Regions from separate parts of the Noviherbaspirillum sp. FW303-A3 genome, predicted to be linked through region 3. Evidence: predicted binding sites of a transcription regulator. Region 3 holds the regulator's gene; each other region holds the start of a gene.
What was found. Region 3 encodes FNR, which switches genes on or off when oxygen is low (the NO sensors DNR and NnrR bind a similar motif). Its sites were predicted from a motif close to TTGATNNNNATCAA; they were not measured.
Positions count from the first base shown of each region.

Region 1: AC3WOY_RS10735 (bacteriohemerythrin) is a predicted target of FNR. The motif match lies at 2,191-2,204, and genes of this name have one in related genera.
Region 2: AC3WOY_RS13700 (universal stress protein) is a predicted target of FNR. The motif match lies at 1,985-1,998, and genes of this name have one in related genera.
Region 4: AC3WOY_RS16965 (bacteriohemerythrin) is a predicted target of FNR. The motif match lies at 3,416-3,429, and genes of this name have one in related genera.

Region 1 covers NZ_JBYTAZ010000001.1:2,183,400-2,187,796, forward strand. The annotation lists gene AC3WOY_RS10720 (B12-binding domain-containing radical SAM protein) at 1-457, opposite strand, end outside; gene AC3WOY_RS10725 (hypothetical protein) at 534-1,286, opposite strand; gene AC3WOY_RS10730 (hypothetical protein) at 1,359-2,015, opposite strand; gene AC3WOY_RS10735 (bacteriohemerythrin) at 2,322-2,732, shown strand; gene AC3WOY_RS10740 (c-type cytochrome) at 2,778-3,563, opposite strand; gene AC3WOY_RS10745 (long-chain fatty acid--CoA ligase) at 3,734-4,397, opposite strand, start outside.
Region 2 covers NZ_JBYTAZ010000001.1:2,827,227-2,831,623, reverse strand. The annotation lists gene AC3WOY_RS13715 (DJ-1/PfpI family protein) at 1-228, shown strand, start outside; gene AC3WOY_RS13710 (DUF1272 domain-containing protein) at 241-531, shown strand; gene AC3WOY_RS13705 (universal stress protein) at 532-1,383, opposite strand; gene AC3WOY_RS13700 (universal stress protein) at 1,411-1,872, opposite strand; gene AC3WOY_RS13695 (sensor domain-containing protein) at 2,134-4,397, shown strand, end outside.
Region 3 covers NZ_JBYTAZ010000001.1:217,673-222,069, forward strand. The annotation lists gene AC3WOY_RS01035 (alpha-ketoacid dehydrogenase subunit beta) at 1-911, shown strand, start outside; gene AC3WOY_RS01040 (hypothetical protein) at 930-1,337, shown strand; gene AC3WOY_RS01045 (class I SAM-dependent methyltransferase) at 1,338-2,246, opposite strand; gene fnr (fumarate/nitrate reduction transcriptional regulator Fnr) at 2,502-3,266, shown strand; gene AC3WOY_RS01055 (hypothetical protein) at 3,326-3,583, opposite strand; gene AC3WOY_RS01060 (FixH family protein) at 3,781-4,317, opposite strand; gene ccoG (cytochrome c oxidase accessory protein CcoG) at 4,327-4,397, opposite strand, start outside.
Region 4 covers NZ_JBYTAZ010000001.1:3,507,197-3,511,593, reverse strand. The annotation lists tRNA gene AC3WOY_RS16985 (tRNA-Ala) at 225-300, opposite strand; tRNA gene AC3WOY_RS16980 (tRNA-Ile) at 310-386, opposite strand; rRNA gene AC3WOY_RS16975 (16S ribosomal RNA) at 455-1,985, opposite strand; gene AC3WOY_RS16970 (enoyl-CoA hydratase) at 2,538-3,314, opposite strand; gene AC3WOY_RS16965 (bacteriohemerythrin) at 3,529-4,020, shown strand; gene AC3WOY_RS16960 (substrate-binding periplasmic protein) at 4,034-4,397, opposite strand, start outside.

The sequences.
Region 1 (4,397 bases), 2.0 Mb from region 3:
GCGCATACGGCAGCTTGATGTCCGACATCGGCAGCTGCACGCCGGCGTGAATCTTCATCAGGGGCTTCGGGCCATGCAGGATCTGCCTGCACAGTTGCGGAAAGGTCGCCTCGCCCCAGCCGGTGACCACATAATCGGCGAGCTGCGCGATCTGCTGTTCCTGCGTTTCGTGGGAGACTTCGGGACCACCGAGCACGACGACGATCTCCGGTGCGACGCGCTTGAGCATCGCGACGACCTTCGTCGTTTCTTCCACGTTCCAGATATACACGCCGAGTCCGACGATGCGCGGCCGGTGCGCGAGAATCCGTTCGACGATTTCCGTCGTCTTCGCGCCGATCACGAATTCCTTCAGTTGCGTCTCCGGCTGCAGATCGCCCATGTTGGCAATCAGGTAACGCAGCCCGAGCGAGGCATGGGCGTAGCGGGCGTTGAGGGTGGATAGCAGGATGGTCATGGGGGCAACAGGCGGGAGCGGCAGCCCCACATTTTACGCCTGTCCGCCCATCGCGACACCGCGCCCCCGGCCTGCCTCAATAGCTGTAGGCCACGTTCAGTCCCGCGCCCCAGTCCGGGCTGCCGTCGGCAAAACCCTTGGTTGCATACGCCTGCAGCTTGTAGCCGCCGCCCAGCTTGCGCGAATAGAAGCCGGTGATCTCGCGCTGCGCGAAGCCGGTGTCGGTGGACCGGCTGCGATAGTCCAGCATCGCGCCCACGCTGGACAGCTGGTCCAGCTTGTACGACAGGCCGGCATTGGCGCTGACGACATCCTTGAGCTTCAGGCTGTCGGAAGAACCGAGCATGCCGTAACCGATCCCGCCGAAGTAGGTCACGTTGCCGAACTTCGCATAGGGGTCGACCAGGATCCAGAAATCGTTCTCGCCGGTGCCTAGGCCACGGTCGCTGTCGGCCGTGCCCCACTTGACCTTGCCGGTGACGTCGACGCCGAACTGCGACTTCGGATCGATCATGAAGGAGTAGGTCGCCGCGGTGGTGAGATCGCCCATCCCGGAGTCCGTGCGTACCCGCGTCGCCGTCTGGCTCACGGCGCCGACACCCGCAATCACATTGTCCGAACCGGTAATGCGCACATAAGGGATGGATGCCTTGAAGGTCCAGTTGCCGGTTTCATAGGCGCCGATGAGCGGAATCGCCGTGATCTCCGTGGTGGTGTCCGTACCGTACTTGCCGGTGGTGTAGTCGAATCCGGTTTTCACGGTGAAGTTGCCGTCGGCAAGCGCCGCCTGCGACACGAGCACGGCGGCAAGAAGGGTCAGTCTTTTCATTGCTATAACAATCGTTGGTCCAACAAAAAACCGGGCAACGCATGTTGCCCGGTCGGGAGGGGGAAGTGCTGCTTAATTGCGGCGGGTCTTTTCGACTTTCTCAGGCCGCTCGATCTTTTCAACCTTGGCGACCTTTTCGACTTTCTCCACCTTCTCTACCTTTTCTACCTTTTCTACCTTGTCGATCTTCTCGACTTTTTCAACTTTCTCGACCTTCTCAACCTTGTCGACCTTGACCGGCTTTTCAGCCTTGAAGGCGGCAATCGCTTCGCGCTTCTCCGCAGCGGCTTCCCGGTTCAGGGCAGCGCGCGCCTGGCCTGCCTGCGCGGCTTCCGGCAGCACGACTGTTGCGCCGTGCGCCTTCGCTGTCACGCCGTCCGGCAGGGTCGAGCCCGGCTTGTAGACGGTTGCGCCCTTGCGGACTGTCGTGGTCGTGGTAGTCGTGGCGGTCGAGGTCGTCGTCGTAGTCGGCGTAGTCGTTGCAGTCGTCGTCGTGGTGGTTGAAGGCGTTGCCGTCGTAGTAGTGGTCGGCGTCGCAGTGTCGGTCGTCGTCGCAGTCGTCGTGGCCGGCGTTGCAGTTGTCGTAGTCGCAACCGGCGTCGAACTGGTGGTCGTGACCGTGGCGTCAGTCGTGGTGGCAGTCTGTGCGAATGCAGAACCCGTAGCCAGCAGGGCAGTGGCAAGTGCGCTCAGGACAATGGCGGGGGCGGTGATCTTGGTGCGTTTCATGGTGGTCTCCCAAAGGCAGGTATCAAGTAATCAATGCCGGGACCATGTTAAGTGCGCATTGAAGGAATTGGCGCCACGGAAATGTTTCAGCTGTAAGAAAATGCTACCATTTAGAAATATTCTATCCAGGCCTCCAGTCCCGGAGGGCTATACCCCCTCCGCCTGTAGCGGCATCTTGACCTCAATCAATGGATTCGGAACTGCGCCTTTTCCCGGTGGAATCGCAGTGATTAAATGCTTTAACCAGTGACGTTAAAGACTGTCGAGGTAGCCATGATTGAAACCACCGAAAAAAAAGAGCTTGATATGCTCCAGATTTCCTGGTCGCAGGATCTCGCCATCGGCCATGAACTGATTGACGCAGACCATCAGGAAATTTTCGACGCCGCGCAGCGGCTGCAGGCGGAAATCTCGTCTGAAGAGCCGGAGTATTCCATCGTCGGCGAAGTGCTGGTCGAGCTGATCGATCACACCGGCGGGCATTTCGCGCGCGAAGAGGCGCTGATGCGGGAAATCGGATTTCCCGCGTATGAGGCACACAAGCGTGAGCACACCCTGTTGATGCAGAAGGTCAACCACCTGCACCGTCAATTCATGGATAGCCGACGCAACTGGAACCTGCCGGTCGAAGTGGCGAACTTCATCCAGTACGGCCTGGTACGCCACATCATGCGTTCGGACATGGAGCTCGGCCGCTTCATGCACGCGGACCGCTGAATCCCATCGATCCCGGGGCGTACCCCGGGGTTGTCTCGAATTTGCCTATTTCGCCGCCGTTACCGGCTTGCGTGTCACATGGGTACGCAGGACGTATTCCGACACATCGGCGATATCCTGGTTGCTCAGGCTCTTTTCCCAGGACGGCATATGGCCGCGTCCGTTCGACACTGTCGAGAACAGCGAGAACCCGGTCGCATAGTCGCGGAAATCCTGCTCCTGGAAGTTGCGCGGTTTGATCTGCGCCACGCGCTGGTCGGCCCCCTTTCCGTCGCCGTTCGCGCCATGACAGGACTGGCAGTTCGCCGCATAGACCGTCTTCCCGCGCACCGCATCCGGTTTCAGCCCGTAGGGATAGTCCACTTTCTTCGCATTGGAATGGTCGTGGCCCTTGTGCCGGGGGTCGTTGTGGTCATGGACATTGTCGGCCGGCCTGCCGCCCATGAAGCGGACGATAATGTAGTCCACCATGGTTTCCATCTGCTCGGGGCTCAGGTGCTCCTTCCACGAGATCATGGCGGTGCGCTTGCCATCCTTGGTCAACGTCCCCTTCATCAGGGTCTGCAGCATGTGGTCGCGCGACAGTTCATCGCGCGCCTTGGCGCTGGTGAAATCACGCGGCGCCGGGTCGAGCGCAAAGCGGGCCTGGGTCTGGCCGTCGCCGTTCGGCCCGTGGCACACGGCACAGTAGTGGCGGTAGAGCTTGTCCGGCTCGTCCGTGCTCATGTGGCTTTTCCACTTCTTGTCCTGCGCCATGGCAGAACCGGCGGCAAGACTTGCCGCCAGCAGCGCGAAAACGGCCGCCCGGCGTGCGGCTTGGCTTTGGTACATCACGAACCTCTCAACGATATCGATCAGGCAGGAGGCACCCTGCCATCGGGTTTGGGGCCCATTGTATAGCCCCCCGGAAACCGCGCAACCGAATCTACATCAAGTTTTTGCGTCGATTCGATGCTTGTTTGATACCGCCATGGCAAGTCCGTGATGACAAGCTGTCAGGCTTACTTCTTTTCCATCTCCTTTTCCTGCAGCGCGCGCCACATCACCTTCCCTGTCGCCGACTTGGGCAGGGCCTGCACGAATTCCACCAGCTTGGGCACCTTGTAGGCCGCCATCTTCTGCTGCGCCCAGGCGATGATCTCGTCTCCCGTCGCCTCCACGCCCGGCCGCCGGACGATGACGGCCTTGACCGTTTCGCCGCGGTACGGGTCGCGGGCGGCGATGATGCAGCACTCCTGCACGGCCGGATGCTGGTACATCATCGACTCCACTTCCGCCGGCCAGACCTTGAAGCCGCTGGCGTTGATCATGCGCTTGAGGCGGTCGGTGAAGAAGAAGAATCCTTCCTCATCCATGTAGCCCAGGTCGCCGGAACGGAAGAATCGCTTTCCGTCCAGTTCGGCGAAGGATTCCTCGGTCTTGCGCGGGTCGTTCCAGTATCCCTGGAAGACCTGCGGGCCATGGATCCAGATCTCGCCGGTTTCGCCCTGCGGCACTTCCTTCATCGTGATCGGATCGACGACGCGGGAATCCACGTTCAGGTAGGGCACGCCCAGGCATTGCTGCTTCAGCCGGTTGGGCGGGTTGACGTGCGATGCGGCCATGGTTTCCGACAGGCCGTAGCCTTCCATGTACTGCTGTCCGGCGAGGTCGAGCAGCTTTTGC
Region 2 (4,397 bases), 2.6 Mb from region 3:
GGCGGCGGGGTGACGGCGGGCATCGATTTCGGACTGACGCTGGCGGCGGAACTGGCGGGAGAAGAGACGGCGAAAATGCTTCAGCTCGCCTTCGAATACGACCCGAAGCCGCCCTTCGACTGCGGCACGCCGGACAAGGCCGGCAGCGAGATTGTGATGCGCCTGCGCGCGCTCCAGCACGATCGGCTGGCGCAGGCGGAACAAAAGATCTTCAGCGTCCCGGTGTGAAAGGAATACGCCATGCTTGAACTGCGACCCAACTGCGAACACTGCAACAAGCCGCTTCCGCCGGACGCGACGGAAGCGATGATCTGCAGCTTTGAATGCACCTTCTGCCGCGACTGCGTGGAGTCGGTGCTTGGCAACGTTTGCCCGAATTGCGGCGGCGGATTTGCGCCCCGCCCCAATCGTCCAAAGGCCAGGCTGCAAAAGAATCCGCCAAGCGGTGAAGTTGTCTACAAGCCTGTCGATATGGAAAAGCACGCAGCGTTCGCGGCGGGATTGAAGGACATCCCGCCGCACCTGCGCTGATCACGCGGACATCAGCACTGGCAGGGTCATCGACTCCAGCAGCGTGCGCGTGACGCCGCCCAGCATGATTTCGCGGAAGCGCGAGTGTCCGTAGCAACCGGTCACCAGCATGTCGGAACCGAGGTCGGCGGCCAGCGACAGCAATGAATTGCCGACATCGATGCGCGTCTTCTGCCGGATCACGTTCACCTTGACGCCATGGCGTGCGAGGTAGAGGGCGATATCGGCGCCCGGCACATCGCCGTGGGCGTCGCCGCTGTCTTCGGCATTGAACACCGCCACCTCGACGATGTCAGCGCGCCTTAACATCGGAATCGCATTCACCACCGCGCGCGTGGCGCTGATACCCGCATCCCAAGCCACCAGCACCCGTTTGCCGATGCCGTCGAAGCGGCCGGCGTGGGGAACAACCAGCACCGGGCGGCCGGCATTGAGCACGACGTATTCGGGGAAGTCCGGCATCACCACCGGCGAGGGTTCGTCCGGATTGGTCTGGCCGAGCACCAGCAGGTCGCCGTAGCGGCCGCGCAGCGCCAGGCCGGCACCTGCCTCGTCGTCGATCATGGTGCCTTCCCAGGAACGCACCTCTGACTTTTGCATCTGGGTTTCGAAATCATCCAGTGCATGGCGCGCGCGCTGGCGCAGTGCGTCGAGGTGCTGCGCGAGATGGTTCGTGGCCGCCGGGATCGTCGGATCCACCATTCCGGACTGGTAGATGTAGCGTGACACCCCGGTGGTTGCCACGCCGATCAGATGCGCGTTTTCCTGCACGGCGATCGACGCGGCCAGGGCGATGTACTGTTTCGCGTGCCGGCATTTGTCGGCATGCACGATGATGGTCTTGTATGACATGTCGTCCTCCTTTGGTGAAGTGACTCGTCAGTGTTTCTCCTTCTTCTTCCGGTAAACCAGCACCGGGATATCGCACAGCGAAAGCACTTTCGACGTGATGCTGCCGACCAGCAATTGCTCGATGCCGCTGCGTCCGTGCGATCCGATGAAGATCAGGTCGCAGTTCAATTCCCGCGCCATCTCGACGATCTTGTGCGCGGGCTTGTTCGAATGGACGGTCATGGCCGTCACCTTGAGCCTGGCTTCGGCGGCCGCGCTGCACAGGCCGGCAAGGTAGCCGTCACCGGTCTTGCGCGAGCCCTCCCGGAATTCCTCTTCCGTGGGATAGGACGGCGGGATGATCTCGACGCTGACCGGATACTGGTACTCCGGCGCAACATACAGACCGACCACTTCCGCATCGCACATGGAGGCAAACTCGACCCCCGCCAGCGCGGCGAGTTCGGCCAGCCCGGAGCCGTCGGTCGGGACAAGTATCTTGGTATACATGGTGTCGCTCCCCTTGGTATCGGCGCCGCCATCCCGCTTTCCCATGCATGGCGGGATGGGGAACCCTTGAGTCCAATATAGTCACGCACCGCAGCAAATGCACGGGCAGCGATTGATCTCAGTCAATCAATCCGGGAAAAGGCCAGGCGCGCGGCACTCCTTGTCCGGCCTGCCGACACTTCCTCAAAGAACCTTGTGCTGACGTGCCGGTCGAACCGGAAGGTTAAAAATCGGTTAAGAGCCACATTCGAAGGAACCGCGGTGCAGCCGCCTATCGATATCTATCGCACGATTGCCGAAAGCGCGGCCGATCCCATCTTCGTCAACGACCGAAGAGGGTGCGTGCTCTACGCCAACCCGGCGGCGGAAAAGATCTTTGGCTATTCCAAGGAGGAGTTCACTGGGGCCTGCCTGCACGACCTGATCCGACATCATCATCCCGATGGGACGCCCTTTCCCCGCGAGGAATGCCTGATGTTCCGCGCCCACTCCGGCGGCAAGAGCACGCACGACATCGTCGAGACTTTCGTCCGCAAGGATGGCAGCTTCGTCACGATGGCAGCGAGCATCGCACCTGCCTGCGTCGATGGCGAGCAGGAAGTCACGGTATTTTTCATGCGCGATGTCACCGAGCGCATCCACGCGCAACAGGCGCTGGCGGAAAGCGAGCAGCGTTTCAGGCTGATCACCGATTCCATGCCGCAACTCGTCTGGGTCATGTCGCCCGACGGCACGATCACTTACGTTAACGCACGTTTCCGCCAGTACGTAGGACCGCAGCTGAACATTGGCGCCGATTATGCCGCTGCCGTCCATCCCGACGACGTGCGCGCCACCCAGCAGGCCGTCGAACATGCACTGTGCGCGGGAATCGACTTTCGCATCGAACACCGCGGCAGGGCCGCCGACGGCAGCTATCGCTGGTTCCTCACGCACGGCGTGCCGCTGAAGGATGCCGAGGGAAAGATACTCGCGTGGTATGGCTGCTCCACCGACATCGATGACATCCGTCATGCAGGCGATGCCTTGCGGCGAAGCCAGGAAACAGTGCGCCTCGCGACGGAGCTGACCAATCTCGGGTTGTGGGAGTTCTACACGGAAACCGGAGAGCTGATCTGGGATGAAACCACCCGCCGCACCTATGGCGTGGCGCTGGAAGGTCCCGTCAACTACGACATCTTCATTGCCTGCATCCATCCCGATGACCGGGAGCGCGTCGACCGGGTGGCGCGCAAGTCCACCGTGCCCGGCAGCACCGGCCGCTTCTTCACCGAATACCGCATCATCCGCGCCAACGACGGCGCGGAACGCTGGCTCAAGGTCAACGGCGAGTCGCTGGTGGACCAGGATGGATATACCCGTTTCGTCGGAACCACGCTCGACATCACCGACATCAAGCTCGCCGAACAGCGCATACGCCAGGCGTCGCAGCGTGACCCGTTGACCGGCCTGCCCAATCGCGCCCTGCTGTTCGAGTACTGCGAGCACCTGCTGGCGATCGCGCATCGCACGCGCAGCAGCGGCGCGCTGCTGTTCATCGACCTCGACCGCTTCAAGCCGATCAACGATACATACGGCCACGGCATCGGCGACCAGGTGCTCAAGCAGGTGGCCAGGCGGCTCGGCGAGTGCACGCGGCAGGAAGACATCGTCGGCCGTCTCGGCGGCGACGAGTTCGTGGTCGCGCTGCCGCATCCGGATGACGTCTACGGTCCGGCCACGGTGGCGCGCAACATTGTCGACAAGATCAGCGAGCCCTATCACGTCGGCGACCTGCAGCTTTACATCTCGCCCTCGATCGGCATCAGCCTGTATCCGCGCCACGGCACCGATCTCGATGCCCTGATCAAGTGCGCCGATGCCGCCATGTACGAAGCCAAGAAGGCCGGCCGCAAACGCTACCGCTTCTACAATCCCGCCATCGACCAGGGCGCGGACCAGCATCTCCAGCTCGAACTGCGGCTGCGCGATGCGGTCGAGCGCGGAGGGTTCCTCCTGCTGTACCAGCCGGTGATGGATGTCGACAGCGCCACACCCTCGGGTGCGGAAGCCCTGCTGCGGCTTCCGATGCCGGATGGCGCCATGCTGACCCCGGCACAGTTCCTGCCCACTGCCGAAGCGGCCGGCCTGATCAACCGCATCGGCGAATGGGTCGCGCAGGAAGCCTGCCGCCAGCACCAGCAATGGCGCCAGGCCGGCCTGCCGGCGATCAGCATCGCCATCAATGTCGCGCCCCAGCAGTTCCGGCAGCGCTCCTTCATCCGTTACCTTGCCAACAGTATCGAAGACAGCGGCATGGACCCTTCATGCCTGCAGATCGAACTAAAAGAAAGCTCGGTGCTGGAAGACGTAAACGAAACCATCTCTGCCCTGGAAGAGATCCGCGCCCTCGGCATCCGCGTCGCGCTCGACGACTTCGGCGTCGGCTTTTCCAGCGTGCGACTGCTGAGCAGCCTGCCGATCGATGCGCTGAAAATCGACCAGTCCTTCGTCAGCCGCATCGGCCACGATGCAAAGAGCCAGGT
Region 3 (4,397 bases):
GCGTCGCGACCAAGCGCAAGGAGCTGGCAAAGGAATTCGGTCCGCTGCGGGTACGGAATACGCTGCTTGCCGAAGGCATCATCGCAGGAACCGCCGCCGGCGCCGCAGCCACCGGGTTGCGGCCGGTGGTGGACATGCTGTTCGCCCCCTTCCTGTGTTTTGCGATGGACGAGATCGTCAACAGCGCAGGCAAACTGCGCTATATATCCGGCGGCCAGTTCGAATTCCCGATGGTCGTGCTTTCCATGACGGGCGGCGGCTGGACTGTCGGCGCCCAGCACAACCACAACCTCGAGGCCTGGTTCGTGCACAGCCCTGGACTGAAGGTAGTGATGCCGTCGAACGCCGCCGACTTCAAGGGCCTGCTGAAATCCGCAGTCCGTGACGACAACCCGGTACTCTTCTTCGTCGACATGCCGCTCGGCTATGTGCCGGGCGAGGTTCCCGAAGGCGAACACCTTGTCCCGCTGGGCAAGGCCGCAGTGCGGCGCCAGGGCACGGACGTCACCATCATTTCCTACGCCAAGATGGTCGACACCTGCATGCAGGCAGCCGCTCAGCTCGAAGAACACGGCATCGATGCGGAAGTGATCGACCTGCGCACGCTCAAGCCGCTCGACGAGGAAGCGATCTTGCGCTCCATAAGGAAGACCGGCCGGCTGCTCATCGTCCATGAGGCCAGCCGCATGTGCGGCGTCGGCGCGGAGATCAGCGCGATCGTCGCGGAACAGGCCTTCGGTTCGCTCAAGGCGCCGATCATGCGCCTGACCGGCCCCGATGCGCCCGCGCCCTCTAGCTATGTACTGGAACAGGCCTTCATGCCACAGCAGGACGCCGTCGTCACTGCGGCGCTCCGGCTTGTCGGCCGCGAGACACTTTCCGATGCCGCCGAAGAAGAACAACTCGCCTGAAAGAAAGGAAGAACAATCATGCACACCAATCCATCCCTCGCCCAACCCGCCTTTTCCACCGCAGGCGCACTCTGGCTGAAGCTCGCCGTCCTCTACCTGATCGTCGGCGTCGGGCTTGGCATCATGATGGGTGCCAGCGAAGATTTCACGATGCGTCCGGTCCATGCCCACATCAACCTCCTGGGCTGGGCCACGATGGCGCTCGCCGGACTCGTCTACAGCGTCTATCCGCTGGCAGCCGCAAGCAAGCTGGCGAAGGCGCACTTCTGGCTGCACAACATTTCGCTGCCGGTGATGGCGGTATCGCTGGCCTTCGTGGTTGCCGGCCAGCGTGCCCTCGTCCCCGTGCTCGCGTTTTCGGAAATTGTCGCCGCGCTCGGGATCCTGGTCTTCGCGGCGAACATCTTCCTCAACCTGAAGAAGTAATCAGGCGTAGGCGAGGATGCGTTCATCGACGACGACGCACTCTGCGCGCATGGCCTGCTGCAGCGACGGAATCGATCCTCCGGCGCGGTACTGGAAACTGACGCGCAGGGTGTCGCCCGCATCGACCTGTACCGGTTCGCCCAGCGGCAGGACCATGTAATGGTTCAACCAGTCGATGGTCGTGCCCTGCTTCATGAGCACGGCCAGGATATTCTTGGTGATGAAGCGCAGCGCATTGACACAGCCCGACTGTGTCATCGTGAAACACCCTTCCCACTGGATCGTCTCCGCCGTGTCCTGGCTGAAGTCGAGGACACTGTATACAGAAGGCTGCGCCAGTTCGATACTGCCTGCCTGGATGTGCGAAGGCTCCTGGAACTGGACGATCGGCGCCTGGTAGCCATGGAAGTCATATGCCTGCTGGAGCGGCTGGACAGCCATGATGGCAGCCTCCGGCAGGAAAACCGGGAGTTTGCCGCCGAAACGCGCGCGATAGCGGCGCTTGAATGCTTCAATCATCTGCACCTGCTTTTCGCGCAGCATGCCGACGTGGATCATTTCGCAGATCACGACGTCCACCGGCTCGGGCGGCAGGTATTCGAAGGCGTCGGCGTGGATGACCTCCACCCTGTCCCCGCCCTTGTTCCGCGCCAGCAGGCGGCGCGCCTCGGCAACCAGCTCGGGGTTGAACTCGACGCACCAGACCTTCTCTGCCTTGGCAGCGGCAAACCATGACAGCACGCCGGTGCCGCCTCCCAGCTCCAGCACCTTTGCCCCCGGAAAAACAGCGGCGTCGATGGCTGCCTTGAAGCCGTCCATGCGCCGGGCATCCATCAGCATGTTGTGGTGGTAGTGCAGCGGGATGAATTGTCCCAGATAGCAGCTCTCGATCTCGCGTTCGGTCAGCATGTGTCTCCCTGTGGATGTGGGTAGATGGGTGCAAGCGCGAAGCCTGCGTAATGCTGTACATTATCGTCCCGCGTCCGAAAACCAATTCCGCAAGATGCACCGGGATTGCCATCCTGTTCACCTATTTTGCGCAAGGTGGCACGAGGTTTGCATGACATTGCTTGACCTGGCTCAATTCAAGGCCATAACAGCAATAATTCTTAAAGTTTGGAAAAGGGCTCGAAAATGATACTGCACCGCCTAAATCCTGCCGACATGACACAAACTATCCCGTTCCCGCCGCCGCAGCAGCAGACCGCTACCGTGCATGAGCTGCGCGCCCGCTGCTCGGCGTGCAGCATGCACCAGTTGTGTCTGCCGATGGGATTGAACGAGCTGGACATGGCGAAGCTGGACCAGATCATTGGCCGCCGCCGCAAGGTGCCCCGCGATGCCCACTTGTACCGCGTCGGCGATCCCTTTACCAACCTGTACGCTATTCGCCTGGGCCATTTCAAGACCCACCAGATCAACCCGAGCGGCGACCAGCAGATCACCGGTTTCCAGATGGCCGGCGAACTGCTCGGCATGGATGCCATCAGCACCGACCGCCACCACTGCAACGCGATTGCTCTGGAAGACAGCGAAGTGTGCGAAATCCCGTTCGCCCGTCTGGAAGCGCTGTTCGCCGAGATGCCCACGCTGCTGCATCACTTCCACCGGATGATGAGCCAGGAAATTACCCGCGAGCAAAGTGTCATGCTTTTGCTAGGAAATATGCGTGCGGAACAACGTTTTGCGGCATTCCTGACGAATTTGTCCGCACGTTATTCGGTACGCGGCTACTCGTCCACCAGCTTCCAGCTGCGGATGACGCGTGAAGAAATCGGCAACTATCTCGGCCTGACCATCGAAAGCATCAGCCGCCTGCTCTCCAAGTTCAAGAAGCAGGGCTGGATCAAGGTGAACAACCGCGAACTGGAATTGCTCGATCCGACCACCCTCAAGGCAGTCGCACAAGGGACGCAGTCCTGCGCCTGAGCGCGCAGTAGCCGCCAAAAAAGAAGGCGAGCGGCGCATGGCGCCCTCGCCTTTGTTTTTTACAAGCCCCGGAAGTTGCGCCTGCCTGCCGGCGCCTCATTGGGCACGGCCATCAGGTAGAAAGTAAGCATGCTGGCAAGTGAACAAAACAGCCAGAAGCAGAAGAATCCGATGCTGTAGACCGCCAGGGGCTTGATGTCCGGGTATGTCCCGAACAGCGACAGGTCGTAGGGATCGAACATCGAGAAGAAGAAACCTTCCGCGACGATTGCCACCAGAAACGACGGCCACAAGACGACCATCATTAGTCGCGCCATCAACCTACCCTCCTTTCACTCCGAACAATCGGTGTAAAGCTGTACCGGGATCCAGCACTAGTCATTTCCCACTTTCGAACCATTGACATTCCCAGATTCGGGAACGTCATTCACGAGAATGAGAACGACCGTACTGCGGATATTGTGCACCAGCATTTAATTTGTCGCCAGACGTAAGACAATATCCTACTTCGGAGTTACCCTTGGACCGTCTGGTCCGCCTTCATATCAACCTGTTTCTGCTGCGGCCACATCCACTCGCCGGACAGACGCCAGTCCCGCTGCTCGCCCTCTACCACCACGTTCCACCGCGCGATATCCAGCAGCGGGATCGCAATGGCGAACTTGCCTTGCCGGTCGGCCGTCGTCTCGAGTTTCAAATCTTTCAAGGGCTGCGTCGAGTGCACCAGGCTCACGTACAGCTTGCCGGAGAACGGCTGCTTCTGGCTGCTGATCGTGCCGACCAGCTTGCCGCTCGCCGGCTCGTAGCGGAGCGAAGCGTCCAATCCCATCTCCGCCGCCTTGCGGTCGCGGCTCAGGTCCTGGTTAATGGCCTTGCCCTGCTTGTAGTAGTCGTCGACGACCAGCGCATCCTGTTGCGACACCGCGAGGTAAGTCGTATAAATGCCTGCAACGACAACGACTGCGGGGCCCAGCATCAACAGCCACGGCCAGCGGTGCTTGTACCAGGGCTGTTGGTCATTCATCTTCGGGGGCATGGCTGCAGCTTGCATGTCATCTCCTTAACGCGGCACGATGAATACCGCTTTTTCCCTTACGTGCAGGCTCTCATCATCGATGGCCTGCAATTCAA
Region 4 (4,397 bases), 3.3 Mb from region 3:
CAGACTACTCGCATTGCTGCGAGAACTCTTTCATACATATGATTGATACAATCACAACCCACCAGTCGCAACCAACACGTCATCACAACGCATCAGCTACAACTGATAAATTCTTTACTACTTCTTCCAGATTGTTAAAGAACAAAACAGCCTATTGATCGTAAAAGATCAAACCTAAATCTCGTCGCCTGCGCTGTGCACGCGATGACTTAGGTTTGATGTTTTGGTGGAGGTTGACGGGATCGAACCGACGACCCCCTGCTTGCAAAGCAGGTGCTCTCCCAGCTGAGCTAAACCCCCGAAACTTGATGGTGGGTCTAGTTGGGCTCGAACCAACGACCCCCGCGTTATCAACACGGTGCTCTAACCAGCTGAGCTACAGACCCATTTGTTGCTGTTCTGTTTTACTAACACACCGATAAGTGTGAACGCTTGATTTGGATGCGAACTCTAGAAAGGAGGTGATCCAGCCGCACCTTCCGATACGGCTACCTTGTTACGACTTCACCCCAGTCACGAATCCTACCGTGGTAAGCGCCCTCCTTGCGGTTAGGCTACCTACTTCTGGTAAAACCCGCTCCCATGGTGTGACGGGCGGTGTGTACAAGACCCGGGAACGTATTCACCGCGACATGCTGATCCGCGATTACTAGCGATTCCAACTTCATGCAGTCGAGTTGCAGACTACAATCCGGACTACGATACACTTTCTGGGATTAGCTCCCCCTCGCGGGTTGGCGGCCCTCTGTATGTACCATTGTATGACGTGTGAAGCCCTACCCATAAGGGCCATGAGGACTTGACGTCATCCCCACCTTCCTCCGGTTTGTCACCGGCAGTCTCATTAGAGTGCCCTTTCGTAGCAACTAATGACAAGGGTTGCGCTCGTTGCGGGACTTAACCCAACATCTCACGACACGAGCTGACGACAGCCATGCAGCACCTGTGCGCCGGTTCTCTTTCGAGCACTCCCAGATCTCTCCAGGATTCCGACCATGTCAAGGGTAGGTAAGGTTTTTCGCGTTGCATCGAATTAATCCACATCATCCACCGCTTGTGCGGGTCCCCGTCAATTCCTTTGAGTTTTAATCTTGCGACCGTACTCCCCAGGCGGTCAACTTCACGCGTTAGCTGCGTTACCAAGTCAATTAAGACCCGACAACTAGTTGACATCGTTTAGGGCGTGGACTACCAGGGTATCTAATCCTGTTTGCTCCCCACGCTTTCGTGCATGAGCGTCAGTGTTATCCCAGGGGGCTGCCTTCGCCATCGGTATTCCTCCACATATCTACGCATTTCACTGCTACACGTGGAATTCTACCCCCCTCTGACACACTCTAGCCGTGCAGTCACAAATGCAGTTCCCAGGTTAAGCCCGGGGATTTCACATCTGTCTTGCACAACCGCCTGCGCACGCTTTACGCCCAGTAATTCCGATTAACGCTTGCACCCTACGTATTACCGCGGCTGCTGGCACGTAGTTAGCCGGTGCTTATTCTTCCGGTACCGTCATCCACCCAGGGTATTAGCCCAGGCGATTTCTTTCCGAACAAAAGTGCTTTACAACCCGAAGGCCTTCTTCACACACGCGGCATTGCTGGATCAGGGTTGCCCCCATTGTCCAAAATTCCCCACTGCTGCCTCCCGTAGGAGTCTGGGCCGTGTCTCAGTCCCAGTGTGGCTGGTCGTCCTCTCAGACCAGCTACTGATCGTCGCCTTGGTAGGCTTTTACCCCACCAACTAGCTAATCAGATATCGGCCGCTCCAGGAGCATGAGGTCTTGCGATCCCCCACTTTCATCCGTAGATCGTATGCGGTATTAGCTAGTCTTTCGACTAGTTATCCCCCACTCCAGGGCACGTTCCGATATATTACTCACCCGTTCGCCACTCGCCGCCAGGATTGCTCCCGCGCTGCCGTTCGACTTGCATGTGTAAGGCATGCCGCCAGCGTTCAATCTGAGCCAGGATCAAACTCTTCAGTTCAATCTCTGTTGTGGCATTGCTGCCAGGTTCCGAAGAACCGTCGCTCACTCAAAATACTGACAGGTATGTTCTTGCGAACTTACCTATATTTTTTTGTGAGCACTTAATGTTTTAAGTTCTACGCTGAGTCACCCCAGCGCCGCACTTCCACCAAGCGCCCACACTTATCGGCTGTTATTTTTTAAAGAACTTACTCCGCCAGGCACCCTGTCGAGCACCTCGCCGCGAATCGTTTTGTTCGTCAGCAGCAGAGAAACGAGATTATGAAGCACTTTCAGTTTCGCGTCAAGCATTTTTAATTTAACTTGTTCGCGTAACTACTTCTTTTTGCTCAACTTTTCAGTCTTGCAAATGCGCCGTCGAATCGTTTTGTTCGTCAGCAGCAAAGAGATGGGATTATGCGGCGATTTCCAAATATCGTCAACTACCTTGCTTCGAATATCTGAAAAACTTTTCCCCGCCGACACCACTCATTACTCTCCCGCCACACTTCGTTGCACAAGCGGGTTACCACTTTTTCCTGCATCGTTTTGCGACGGGAGGCGCACTATATCAAAGGTTGCGGAAGGCTGGCAAGCGCTTCTCGATAAAAGCCTTCATTCCTTCCTTTTGATCTTCGGTCGCGAAGGTGCTGTGGAACAGGCGGCGTTCATATTGCACACCTTCGTTCAGCGTGGTTTCGTACGCACGGTTGATGCTTTCCTTGACCATCATGACGATGGGGAGCGACATGCCGGCAATCGTGGCGGCAGCGGAAACCGCCTCTTCCATCAGCTTGTCTGCGGGGACGACGCGCGAAACAAGGCCGGCCCTCTCCGCCTCTGCCGCATCCATCATGCGGCCGGTAAGGCACATGTCCATTGCCTTGGCCTTGGAGACGGCACGAGGCAGCCGTTGCGTGCCGCCGGCGCCGGGAATGGTGCCCAGCTTGATTTCCGGCTGGCCGAACTTGGCAGTTTCGGCCGCGATGATGAAGTCGCACATCATTGCCAATTCACAGCCGCCGCCAAGGGCGTAGCCAGCAACGGCAGCAATGACGGGTTTGCGGATTCGACGGATCTGCTCCCAGTTACGGGTGATGTACTCCCCTTTATATACGTCCATGAACGTATAACCGGCCATGGCGCCGATATCCGCACCGGCGGCAAATGCTTTTTCGCTGCCGGTAATGATGATGCAGCCGATGCTATCGTCGGCATCGAATGCCGTCAGCGCGGTGCCAAGTTCGTCCATCAGCTTGTCGTTCAGCGCGTTCAGCGCCTTGGGACGATTGAGCTGAATGACTCCTACCTTTTCACGGGTTTCAACCACGATATTTTCATAGTTCATTTTTATGGGCTCCTGGACAAAAAGGGGTGGGCGCAATTGTACCCCTCCTGCTTCGAAACCTCCTCGATACATCTAAACCGGCGAGTATGGACTGCGCCCCTTTGAGGCAAGTCAAAGGTCGGCAGTCGTGAGGAAGTAGCATGAACTTGCGGCAAGAGATCTCACCGTAGCCCCGCTCCTCTTCATACCCCCTCTTTAAAAGGAAAGGTCGCCAATGATTCCTTCGAAACCAGCTGGCTCCTCTGATTTCCGCAGCGCAGATTGCCATGGGCTGACAGTTGGAACGTGTTTGCCTTCCGCTTGGGTTTCAGACATTTCTTCGGGTGTACCGGCCATGGATCGACTGCATCACGGCCTTTTCAGTGCGCTGGACAAACTGTCGGGCAGCGAGGATGCGGATTTCTGCACGGAATTCGCTGCATTTGTCCAGCAGGTGGAGCGCGCATTCCGCAAAGAGGAAGCGTGGATGGATGAACTGGATTTCCCTGAAATGGCCGCGCATCAGGAGCAACACGCACGGGTACTTGGAGCGCTTCACCACATCCACGCGCAAGTCATGGGTGGGGATGTGGGCATAGGAAGGCATGTTGCCGACGATTTGTTGCCGCAGTGGCTGCTGCTCCATATATCGACGATGGATACGCCCTTTGCACTGGCCATGCAGCTTGCACGAAGCGAAGGCGCGCTATTCCTTCAGCCTTTGTAAATAACACGACCCTTCATCGATCGCCGAGCGGGTCGTACCACAGTTCCTTGCGCGCCAGAGGCGTCTCCTGGGAAAGGTGGGGATTCGGTATCCGGAAGATCCTCCGATGGCGGAGGTTCGCGCGCTCGATCAGGGGTTCCTTGTACTTTTTGAAGAGGATGTCGAAGGTGCCGTCCTTGATCATCAGGTTCAGCCCCCGCTCGACGCGCGCGGCAAGTCTTTCCCCTTCTTGGCCCCGCTGCAGGAAGAAGTAGCGTGTCGTTGGGAAATATAGAAGCAGGCCCTCCTCTACCTTCATGGTCGGCAACAATTCCTTGCGCTCTTCGTATTCCCGATAGGCTTCATCGACACTGCGCGAAAAGAAATCGAACCTGTTT